3 regions of the Butyricicoccus sp. AM05-1 genome follow, and region 2 is predicted to be linked to each of the others. Evidence: predicted binding sites of a transcription regulator. Region 2 holds the regulator's gene; each other region holds the start of a gene.
What was found. Region 2 encodes LexA, which represses DNA repair genes until DNA is damaged. Its sites were predicted from a motif close to CNAACANNTGTTNG; they were not measured.
Positions count from the first base shown of each region.

Region 1: iolE (myo-inosose-2 dehydratase) is a predicted target of LexA. The motif match lies at 2,155-2,168, and genes of this name have one in related genera.
Region 3: recA (recombinase RecA) is a predicted target of LexA. The motif match lies at 1,363-1,376, and genes of this name have one in related genera.

Region 1 is NZ_QUDG01000005.1:103,262-106,543, reverse strand. It holds gene pyrH (UMP kinase) at 1-362, opposite strand, end outside; gene iolE (myo-inosose-2 dehydratase) at 1,181-2,113, opposite strand; gene DW088_RS08835 (NAD(P)-dependent malic enzyme) at 2,360-3,282, opposite strand, start outside.
Region 2 is NZ_QUDG01000002.1:395,536-398,817, forward strand. It holds partial or broken gene recG (ATP-dependent DNA helicase RecG) at 1-834, opposite strand, end outside; gene lexA (transcriptional repressor LexA) at 1,769-2,359, opposite strand; gene DW088_RS05815 (Asp23/Gls24 family envelope stress response protein) at 2,657-3,007, shown strand; gene DW088_RS05820 (DAK2 domain-containing protein) at 3,095-3,282, shown strand, end outside.
Region 3 is NZ_QUDG01000006.1:74,336-77,617, forward strand. It holds gene DW088_RS09860 (regulatory protein RecX) at 1-78, opposite strand, end outside; gene recA (recombinase RecA) at 78-1,250, opposite strand; gene DW088_RS09870 (metal-dependent transcriptional regulator) at 1,430-1,813, opposite strand; gene DW088_RS09875 (DUF4282 domain-containing protein) at 1,969-2,427, opposite strand; gene aguA (agmatine deiminase) at 2,771-3,282, shown strand, end outside.

The sequences.
Region 1 (3,282 bases), on a different contig from region 2:
CGGGTCGCGCGCGAGCGGATGTACGGCTCAGCGATCTTGTTCATCTCGATAGCAGTCTGCACGCGAACGTCCACGCCGCGCTGCTCCAGAGCATCCTGCAGAGCCAGTGCGTTGATGGTGGTTGCCAGCATGCCCATGTGGTCCGCGCGGGTGCGCTCCATCTTGCCGCCGCCGTCCTTTACGCCGCGCCAGAAGTTGCCGCCGCCGACAACAATGCCGATCTCGCAGCCCTCTTCGTTGCATTTTTTGATCACATCGCATACCGGACCGATGACATCAAAGTTCAGGCCGAAATGCTTATCGCCCGCAAGGGCTTCGCCGCTGATCTTGATCAGTACGCGCTTATATTTCTGTGCTTCCATGCTCCACACTCCTTATTCTATTCCTGTTTACTATTCTACCCTATTTTCGGAGAATTTGCAACGATTTATATAGCGGCAAATGAATAAAAGGCGAAGCGGTTTGCGCCCTCCGGACGGTTGCAGGCTCCCCCCGAAAGGGGAGCTGGCGCAGCTTGCTGCGACTGAGGGGTTTCAGCACCGGTTTTTCGGGGCATCCGAACCGCGCAGGCGGTTCACCGCTTCCGGGCGAAGAGTTGCGCCGTAGACTGCGGCGGGGATTGCCGCTACGCGCGGCATAACAGTGCCGCGCAACTCGTTTTCCGGCACAAACCGGCTGCAATCGCAGGATTTGGATAATCTGCACAGGTAAAAATGTTGCGCGGCACGGGTATGCCGCGCCTGCGTAGACTAAACCGTATGTGTAGCAGAAAGGTATCTGACATTGCGTATAGGTAAAGAAATGGGCAGACACATTGGTCTGCCCTACGGAACGGTAACCCGACTGCCGTTCCCCTTTTTCATGCTTACGCAGTCTACCATCTGCACCCAAGCCCTTGCGAGAAAAGGGGTGATTCACAAGAGGGTGGAAAACCGCAGGTTGTCTACCCTCTTGTGCGCCCGCCGCGCGCAGCGGCAACATTCCCGCACGCCGCAGCGTGCGAAATCCTCTGCCATGGGTACGGCAACCCCCTCCACCGCCGTTCGGCGGTCCCCCCCTCCTTTCAGGGGAGGCTTCCGGTCGGTGCAAACGGTTCTTAACGACATATATCCTTTTTGAACGCAAAAAACCGAGGGCAAACGCCCTCGGTTTCGTGTTTTATTGCGCGATATGCGAAGAATTACTTCTTCAGAACAACCTCGCCGCCCAGACCGGTGTGTGCAGTGATGTACTCACGGCCCATCTTAGCATACTCGAACGGATTAGCCTTAGCCGGATCCTGCTCAGCCTCTACCATGATCCAGCCGGTGTAGCCAGCCTTGTCAAGCAGATCGAATACAGCGTCGAACTCTACGCAGCCGTCCGGATCGCCCGGTACGGTGAAAGCGCCTGCGCGAACTGCATCCAGGAAAGACCAGTGCTCAGCGCGAGCCTTCTCAACCAGCGGCATACGCATGTTCTTCAGATGAACGTGGCCAACACGGTCAGCAAACTTCTCGAGCATCTTTACCGGATCCTCGCCAGCGAAAGTGAAGTGGCCGGTATCGAAGCACAGGAATACATACTTCGGATCGGTGTTCTCCATCAGGCGGGTAGTCTCCTCAACGGTCTGGCATACGGTGCCCATGTGATGATGGAAGCAGGTGCGGATGCCGTACTTCTCCATGGACAGCTTGCCCAGCTTGTTCAGGCCGGTGGTGAAGCGATCCCACTCCTCGTCGGTCAGAACGCGCTTCTTGTCGTCCAGAACCGGGGTGTCCAGCTGGCCCTGGATAGAACCGGACTGCTCGGATACGTTGATTGCGGTAGCGCCAACGTAGGACAGGTAATCCAGCTCCTTGATGAACTCAGCCTCTACCTCTTCGTACGGCTTGTCAACCAGGAAAGAGGAGAACCACTTGGAAGCGATGGTCAGGTTGCGTGCGTCCAGCATGTGCTTGAGGACAGTCTTGTCCTCCGGATACTTGTGACCTACTTCGCAGCCGTCAAAACCAGCGAGCTTCATCTCAGAGATGCACTGCTGGAAGGTGTTCTCGTCGCCGAGATCCCACATATCATCATTGGACCAGCCGATCGGGCAGATACCCAGTCTTACTTTCTTCGGATCTAACATAGTTATTCCCTCCATAATCTTCTCTCTGCGTCTGCGCAGAACAAACGCATTTTTGTTATTCTTATTGTACCCTTATGCACTGTAAATGTCAAACGCATTTTTTCACAAAGCCGAGTTGTGCAATCCGCTGTTTTTGTCATTCCGCGAACTTGTGCGTGTGCGTGCACGCACTTTTGCGCAAAAACCGCGCGAGATTGTTCCCGCGCGGTTGATTTTGTCTTATCTGTAACTTTTCGTCTGCTGCGCTCAGATACGGGCCACACCGGAATCGCGGGCAGCCTGTGCAACGGCATCGGCTACCGAACGGATGACCTTTTTGTCGAACGCCATCGGCATGATATACTCCGCGTTCAGCTCCTCATCGGAAACGCAGGCCGCGATCGCCTTAGCCGCTGCCAGCTTCATCTCCTCGTTGATGTCGCTTGCGCGAACATCGAGTGCGCCGCGGAAAATGCCCGGGAACGCAAGCACGTTGTTGATCTGGTTCGGGTAGTCCGAACGGCCGGTGCCGACAACGGCAGCGCCGCCCTTCTTTGCGTCCTCCGGCCAGATTTCGGGCACCGGATTGGCCATAGCGAATACCATCGGGTCCTTTGCCATGGTGGAGACCATCTCAGCGGTGAGCACCTGCGGCGCCGACATACCGAAGAATACATCTGCACCCTTGACAGCATCGGCCAGCGTGCCTGTCATGTGCTCGCGGTTGGTGACCTTGGCCATCTCCTGCTGTGCCGGATTCAGACGCTCATCGCCCTCGCAGACGATGCCGAAGCGCTCAACCATCGTGATGTGCTTGACGCCGAGGAACATCAGGAACTTGGTAACGGCGATAGCAGCCGCGCCGCAGCCGTTGACGACCATCTTGATCTCATCCACCTTGCGGCCGGTCAGGCGGCAGGCGTTGAGCAGAGCCGCACCGCAGCAGACAGCCGTGCCGTGCTGGTCATCGTGGAATACCGGAATGTCGCAGACCTCCTTGAGTCGGCGCTCGATCTCAAAGCAGCGCGGAGCCGCGATGTCCTCGAGGTTGATGCCGCCGAACGAGCCGGAGATCAGCTGAATGGTGCGGACGATCTCGTCCACATCCTTGGAAGCCACACAGAGCGGGAACGCATCCACGTCAGCGAACGCCTTGAACAGCGCGCACTTGCCCTCCATAACCGGCATGC
Region 2 (3,282 bases):
CCGTCCGGAGGCGCAGTCTGCCGCAATCTCCATAATCGCACGCCGCTGTGCACCGGTCGTCGTAAACGGCAGGGCTTCAAAGAACGAATCCAATCCATTTGAGGTGAAAACAATGCCGGAATCCGCCTTTCGACGCTCCTTCAGCTGCTGCAGGCCGCAGCAGAGCAAAAACAGCTCCTCGAATACCATGCGTCGGCGCGCCTGCGCCACATCGTCCTTGGTTTTCGGTCGGTGAATTGCAGAAAGTGCGTCTACTGCGTCCGACAGGCGGTATTTCGCCCGCAAAAGTTCGGGCAGCGGATCCGGCCATTCACCGGTCAGCGTGTCGAGCGCGGCAGCGGTTACGCGCTCAAGATCGCGCTGGGTCAGTCCCGCCGTCAGCGGATAGACCGGCACGATGCGTCCCGGGTGGTCAGCGTCCGGTGCGACCTTCTCGGACTGCGGGGAAACCATTGTGCGGCCGCGTCCATAGCCCTGTACCTTGCCGTAGAACACATACTCCTGTCCGACGCGCAGCTGCGCCGCAGCATACGGATTGTTGAAGTAGGTGACGTTCAGCGTGCCGGTTTCATCGTAAATCGTACACTTAACCAACGTCAGGCCCTTGCGGATACGGTTGACCTTGGGTTCGGTGCCGACCACAGCGCGCACGGCGTACTTGTCCTCCATGTCGATTTCCGCAATCGGCGTGATGTGGGTGCGGTCCTCATAGTCGCGCGGGTAGGTCTCGAGCGCGTCACGGAGCGTGCGAATATGCAGTTTTTCGAGCAGCTTCGCCTTTTTCGGGCCGATGCCCCTGACGAACTGGATGCTGTCATCAACCGATGGCATGTGGACTCTCCTTTGGGAATTTTGATTTACAAAGCACCCGCCTTACGGGACGCGCGAACCGCGCAGGCGGTTCGCCCATTCTGGGCGGCACCCTTTTTCTGCACCAATTGACCGGGGCGCACGAACCGCTCAGGCGGTTCGCCCTAACGGGCGGAGCGTTTTTCGCTGAACCTCAGTGAAGGAGCTGCGCTCTGCGGAGCACGGGAGACTGCCGCGTCCGCGGCGGGGACAAAAAGGAAGGGACACTTGCGGTTTGCCCGTAGGCTGCTAAACATTGTTCCCGCGCCGTGCGCGGATTAAATGAGTGCCCTTCCTCTTTGAACTCCTACCTTTCCCTTATTTGATAGCCTGACGCAGACCAGAGACCGGCGACAGCTTCGAAAATAAGAGTACGACAGAGGATTTTTTCTTCCGTATATTTCTCAACCTGTTCGCAGTGTCAGATACCATTCTGCTGCACAGATCGGCTATTTCCAGCAGGCGCGGCATGACGGTGCCGCGCAATTCGATAGCGCGTTGCTACAGACAGTTTCTGCGAAGATAAATTGTACCAAACACCTAATCCGTAGGTGCCGTGCGGTACAACGTGTTAAAGAGTTGCGCGACACGAGTATGTCGCGCTTGCGGAGACTGAACCGTCTGCGTAGCAGTACGCTATCTGTGAACTGCGAACAGGTTGCGAAAGACACGCTGTGGTAACCCGACTGCCGTTCCCCTTTTCGAAGCGGTCGCCGCTCTCTGGTCTGCGCCAGACTAATAAACAAAGGGAAACGGGAGTTAAGAGGGTAGAAACCGTAGGTGTCTACCCTCTTGCCCTCGCTGCGGGAGCGGCAAATCCCCCGCTTGATTTCAAGCGAAAAACCTCCCGCCCGTTAGGGGCGAACATGCCTGCGGCAGTTCGCGTCCCCCGCTCAGCCGGTACTGAAAAAGGCTGCTCTTAATACTCGCGGTAAACCGCCTTCACCACGCCTAAAATTTGGCACCCGGTGCCGTTGATCGGCGGATACGCCGGATTCTCCGGCATGAGCCATACACCGTCCGGCGTGATGTTGAGCGTCTTGCAGGTGGCCTCATCCTCGAGCAGCGCGATTACGATGTCGCCGTTGCACGCCTGCACATCCTGCCGGATAATGACCAGATCATCATCCATAATGCCCACGCCGATCATCGAATCGCCGCGAATGCGCAGCGCGTAATACTCGCCGCCTCCCGCTGCCGGTTCGAACGGCACATAGCCGATATGCTCCTCCACCGCGAGGATCGGCATACCGGCGGTGACGCGGCCCAGAATCGGCACGCGCGGCACCATGGAAGGGCCGCTGACCGGCGTCAGCGCACGCGATTTATGCTCATTCGGCTCCAGATAACCGGCCTCCTGCAGCTTTTTCAGGTGCGCATGCACGGTGGACGGCGACCGCAGTCCCATCTCTGCACCAATCTCGCGCACCGAAGGCGGATAGCCGTGTTCGAGGGAATAACTGCTTATATACTCCAGTATCTGCTGTTGTTTGGCGGAAATCTTCTTCATTTTCGGCACTCCTCGCTGTTTCCGTCGGAACATACGTTCGTAATTTTATCCTTATTATACCGCAATCCGCTGCAATAAGCAAACATTTGTTTGCATTAACCTGCACGAATTTTCCGCGTTATTCGACACTATCCTTCAATTTATCCATTTTCTGCCGTTGTGTTGAAAAATAACGCAGTTTCATCACCGCATTGCTTGTATTTTACATGATTTTGTTATATCATATAAACAGCAAAAGTATTGATTATTGCAAGGGGACCCGCATTCTGCACCCCTAACTCGCAGGGAGGTTTTTATATGACCATCAAGACCGATCTCGGATATATCGACATTACCAACGAGGTGCTGGCCGGCATTGCCGGTTACGCAGCATCCTCCTGCTTCGGTGTCAAAGGCATGACCATCCGCTCCATGTCGGACGGACTGGCACACCTGCTCGGACTGGAAAACCAGTCGCGCGGCGTAAAGGTCACCGAGGCTGTGGACGGCGGTGTCAACATCGACCTGCACATTGCAGTCGAGCACGGCGTGAATATCGCCACCGTCTGCCGCTCTATCATCGGTGAGGTACGCTACAACGTTGAGCGCCTGACCGGTGTGGACGTAAAGAACGTCGATATCTATGTAGAGAGCATCAAGGCGGACTGACTTCCGCCATATCGAAAGGGTCGCTATGCCCTTTTCCGCCGCATTTGGCTTGCGGCAACACCTTTTACTTTTAGGAGAGTTAGATAAATGGCAGATCAGAAAATCAACGGTGCGCTGTACCGGTCCATGGTGATCGAGGGCGCACTCGCCATTGCCGAAAAGAAGGAACAGGCAAACGAACTGAACGTATTCCCGGTGCCGGACGGCGATACCGGCACGAATATGTCCATGACGATGGGTTCCGCGATGGCTGAGATGGAAAAGCTCGCTGAGCC
Region 3 (3,282 bases), on a different contig from region 2:
CATTTTCGCACTCAGTGCCCGGTAAGACAGCTGTTTTGCCGCCATATCGAGGGCTGCGCGGTATTTATCCTCGCTCATTATTCTTCGTCGAGGTCGTCAAAATCGTCCGCGTCGATGGAGACTGCCTTGGAGGACGACGGACGCGGTGCCTTATCCGCAGGCTTTTCGGCCTTCTCGGTCGGCACAGCAGCGGAAGGACGTGCCGCATGGCTCTGCGCCAGCTTGCTGCGCTCCTCGGCTACCTTTTCCATGATCTGCTTCTGTACGTCATCCGCGATGTCTGGATGATCCTTGAAATACTGCTTGGCAGCGTCGCGGCCCTGACCCAGACGGGTATCGCCCATGGAGAACCATGCGCCGGATTTGTTGAGGATGCCGAATTCCACGCCGAGATCGACCAGCTCGCTCGTGCGGGAAATGCCTTCGCCGTACATAATATCGAACTCAGCCTGCTTGAACGGGGGAGCGACCTTGTTTTTTACAACCTTTACGCGGGTGTGGCTGCCGATCAGCTCGGTGCCGTTTTTCAGATGCTCCACGCGGCGGACCTCCATGCGGACAGACGCATAGAACTTGAGCGCACGGCCGCCGGTGGTGACCTCCGGATTGCCGTAAATGACGCCGACCTTCTCACGCAGCTGGTTGATAAAGATGGCTACGCACTGGCTCTTGGCGATCGAGCCGGCCAGCTTGCGCATCGCCTGACTCATCATGCGGGCATGCAGACCGACAAAGGAATCGCCCATTTCGCCTTCGATTTCGGCGCGCGGCGTCAGCGCGGCAACCGAGTCGATAACCACGATATCGATCGCGCCCGAGCGCACAAGCGCTTCTGCAATGTCCAGACCCTGTTCACCGGTGTCCGGCTGGGAGACCAGCAGGCTGTCAATGTCAACGCCGAGTGCCTTGGCGTAAACCGGGTCGAGCGCGTGCTCGGCGTCGATAAACGCAGCCGTGCCGCCCAGCTTCTGTGCCTCTGCAACGCTGTGCAGCGCAACCGTGGTCTTACCGGAGGATTCCGGTCCGTAGATCTCAATGATTCGGCCGCGCGGCAGACCGCCGATGCCGAGTGCGAGATCCAGACCGATCGAGCCGGTCGGGATGTGTTCGATGTTCATGCCGGTGTTTTCGCCCAGACGCATAACCGAGCCTTTGCCGAACTGCTTTTCGATCTGACCGAGCGCAGCGGCAAGTGCTTTCTTCTTATCAGCCGCAGGAGCGACCGGTTCCAACTGCTTTTTGGTAGCCATGATAGCATTTCCTCCTGAAAAAGTTACAAATATGCAAGCCGCAGAGCGGCGGTGTATTCGGATTCGATACACCCATTATAACAGGGTGCCGATTTGAATGCAATGATTTTATCGAAAATTTGTTCGATAAAATTTGATATAAAAAATCCTGCCTGAAAAGGCAGGATTTTCAACGGGTCTTATTTACCCTGTGCGTCGATATACGCCTTCGCATGCTGCTTGAGCTTGTCGAAGGTTTCCTCGCTCAGCACATGCTCGATACGGCACGCATCCTCAGCGGCGGTCTCAGCGTCCACGCCGAGAGCGGTGAGGAACGCGGTGAGCACGGTGTGGCGCTCGTAAATGCTGGTGGCAATCTGCATGCCGGATTCGGTCAGTCCCAGCAGACCGTTCTGGTCGATGGAAACGTAACCGTTATCACGCAGCAGGCCAACGGCACGGCTGATGCTCGGCTTGGAAAAGCCGGTGTAGTGCGCAACGTCGATCGAGCGCACCTGTCCATTTTTCTGCGTCAGAACCAGGATGGCTTCCAGGTAGTTTTCCGCGCTTTCCTGAATTTTCAATGCACGGACCTCCTTTTTTAAGATACTCTTTTCTGTAGGGCAGCACATGGGTTGGTCCTGCCGCGAAATTCTGTAATAGTATATCTATTTTATCATGACTTGCGTGTTTTTGCAATCTGCGTTGAACAAATTTCAAGCGGAAACAGCGGTCTGTGTTACGGCTGATCGGGCGGGAGCGGATGTTCCGGTGTATTCTGCGGCTCGGGAGCCGGCTGCTCGAACGGCTGCGGCTCGGGCATTTTGCGGTCAATGCTGCGCAGGGTGCGGTGCATGCTGAACAGCATCATAATAAATTCATAGCCGAGCCGTGCAGCAATATTTCCGACGATAAACAGCAGGATCGCCCAGAAAAAGTGGAAAAACAGCAGAATAACGCTGTAAACAGCCAGCGCAGCGACCGTCATGCAGTACAGGATTTTCAGCAGACCCTCGGTGTATGCGTGCCGGAAATTGAGAAAATCATGCAGCTTGGCTGCCGCGCCGTGGTAGTGATTCGGCTTGCGGACAAACAGCGTGTATAGCGCGATGCCGCCCGCAAGAATCAGTAAAAGTGCCAGAATCGGCAAAATCATTGAGAAAAGCGGTGTGTATGTATAGGTGTAAGTGTAATTCATGGTATGCACCTCTCCTTTGGAAATAGGTTGATACATTTTTAGTGTACCATATTCTGCGGGGTTGATAAAGGGAAAGTTGAATAATTGAGAATGGAAAATGGAGAATGGAGAATGCAGGTGAGGGGAAAATCGGTGTATTTATCAGGTGAGAATGGCGTTATCATTAAGAAACGGCGGCAATCGTGGAATCGCAGGGACCGGTCAGTGACCGCCCGCATACCGTTAAATATTACGTTCATTTTCCATTCTCCATTCTCAATTTTTCATTTCAAACCGCCTACGACCATTGCAAATTCAATCAAAATGTTGTACTCTTGATGTACCACCGAACAGGAGAGATACCATGAAAATTTTGCACACTACACCCGCGCAGGACGGGTTTTATATGCCTGCGGAGTTTGCACCGCATGAGGGCTGCCTGATGATCTGGCCGGAACGCGCCGACAGCTGGCAGTACGGCGCCTATGCGGCCCGGAAAGCCTTTCTGCGTGTGATCGAGACGATTTCCGAAAGCGAAAGCATGACCGTACTCTGCTCGGAAGGGCAGTATGACAACGCGCGTGCGCAGCTGCCCGACCGCGTTCGTCTGGTCGTGATGGAGACTGACGATGCGTGGGCGCGTGACGTTGGCCCGACCTTTGTTATCAACGACAGGGGAGAGCGCCGCGGCATCGACTGGGGTTTCAACGCGTGGGGCGGCGATGTGGACGGCCTGTATCCCTCGTGGGAGAAGGACAACCGCGTGGCGCGCAAGTTCTGCGACCTGGTCAGCAACGACGTATATGATAAACGCGATTTCATTTGCGAGGGTGGCTCCATCCACTCGGACGGCGAGGGCACCGCGCTCGTCACCGA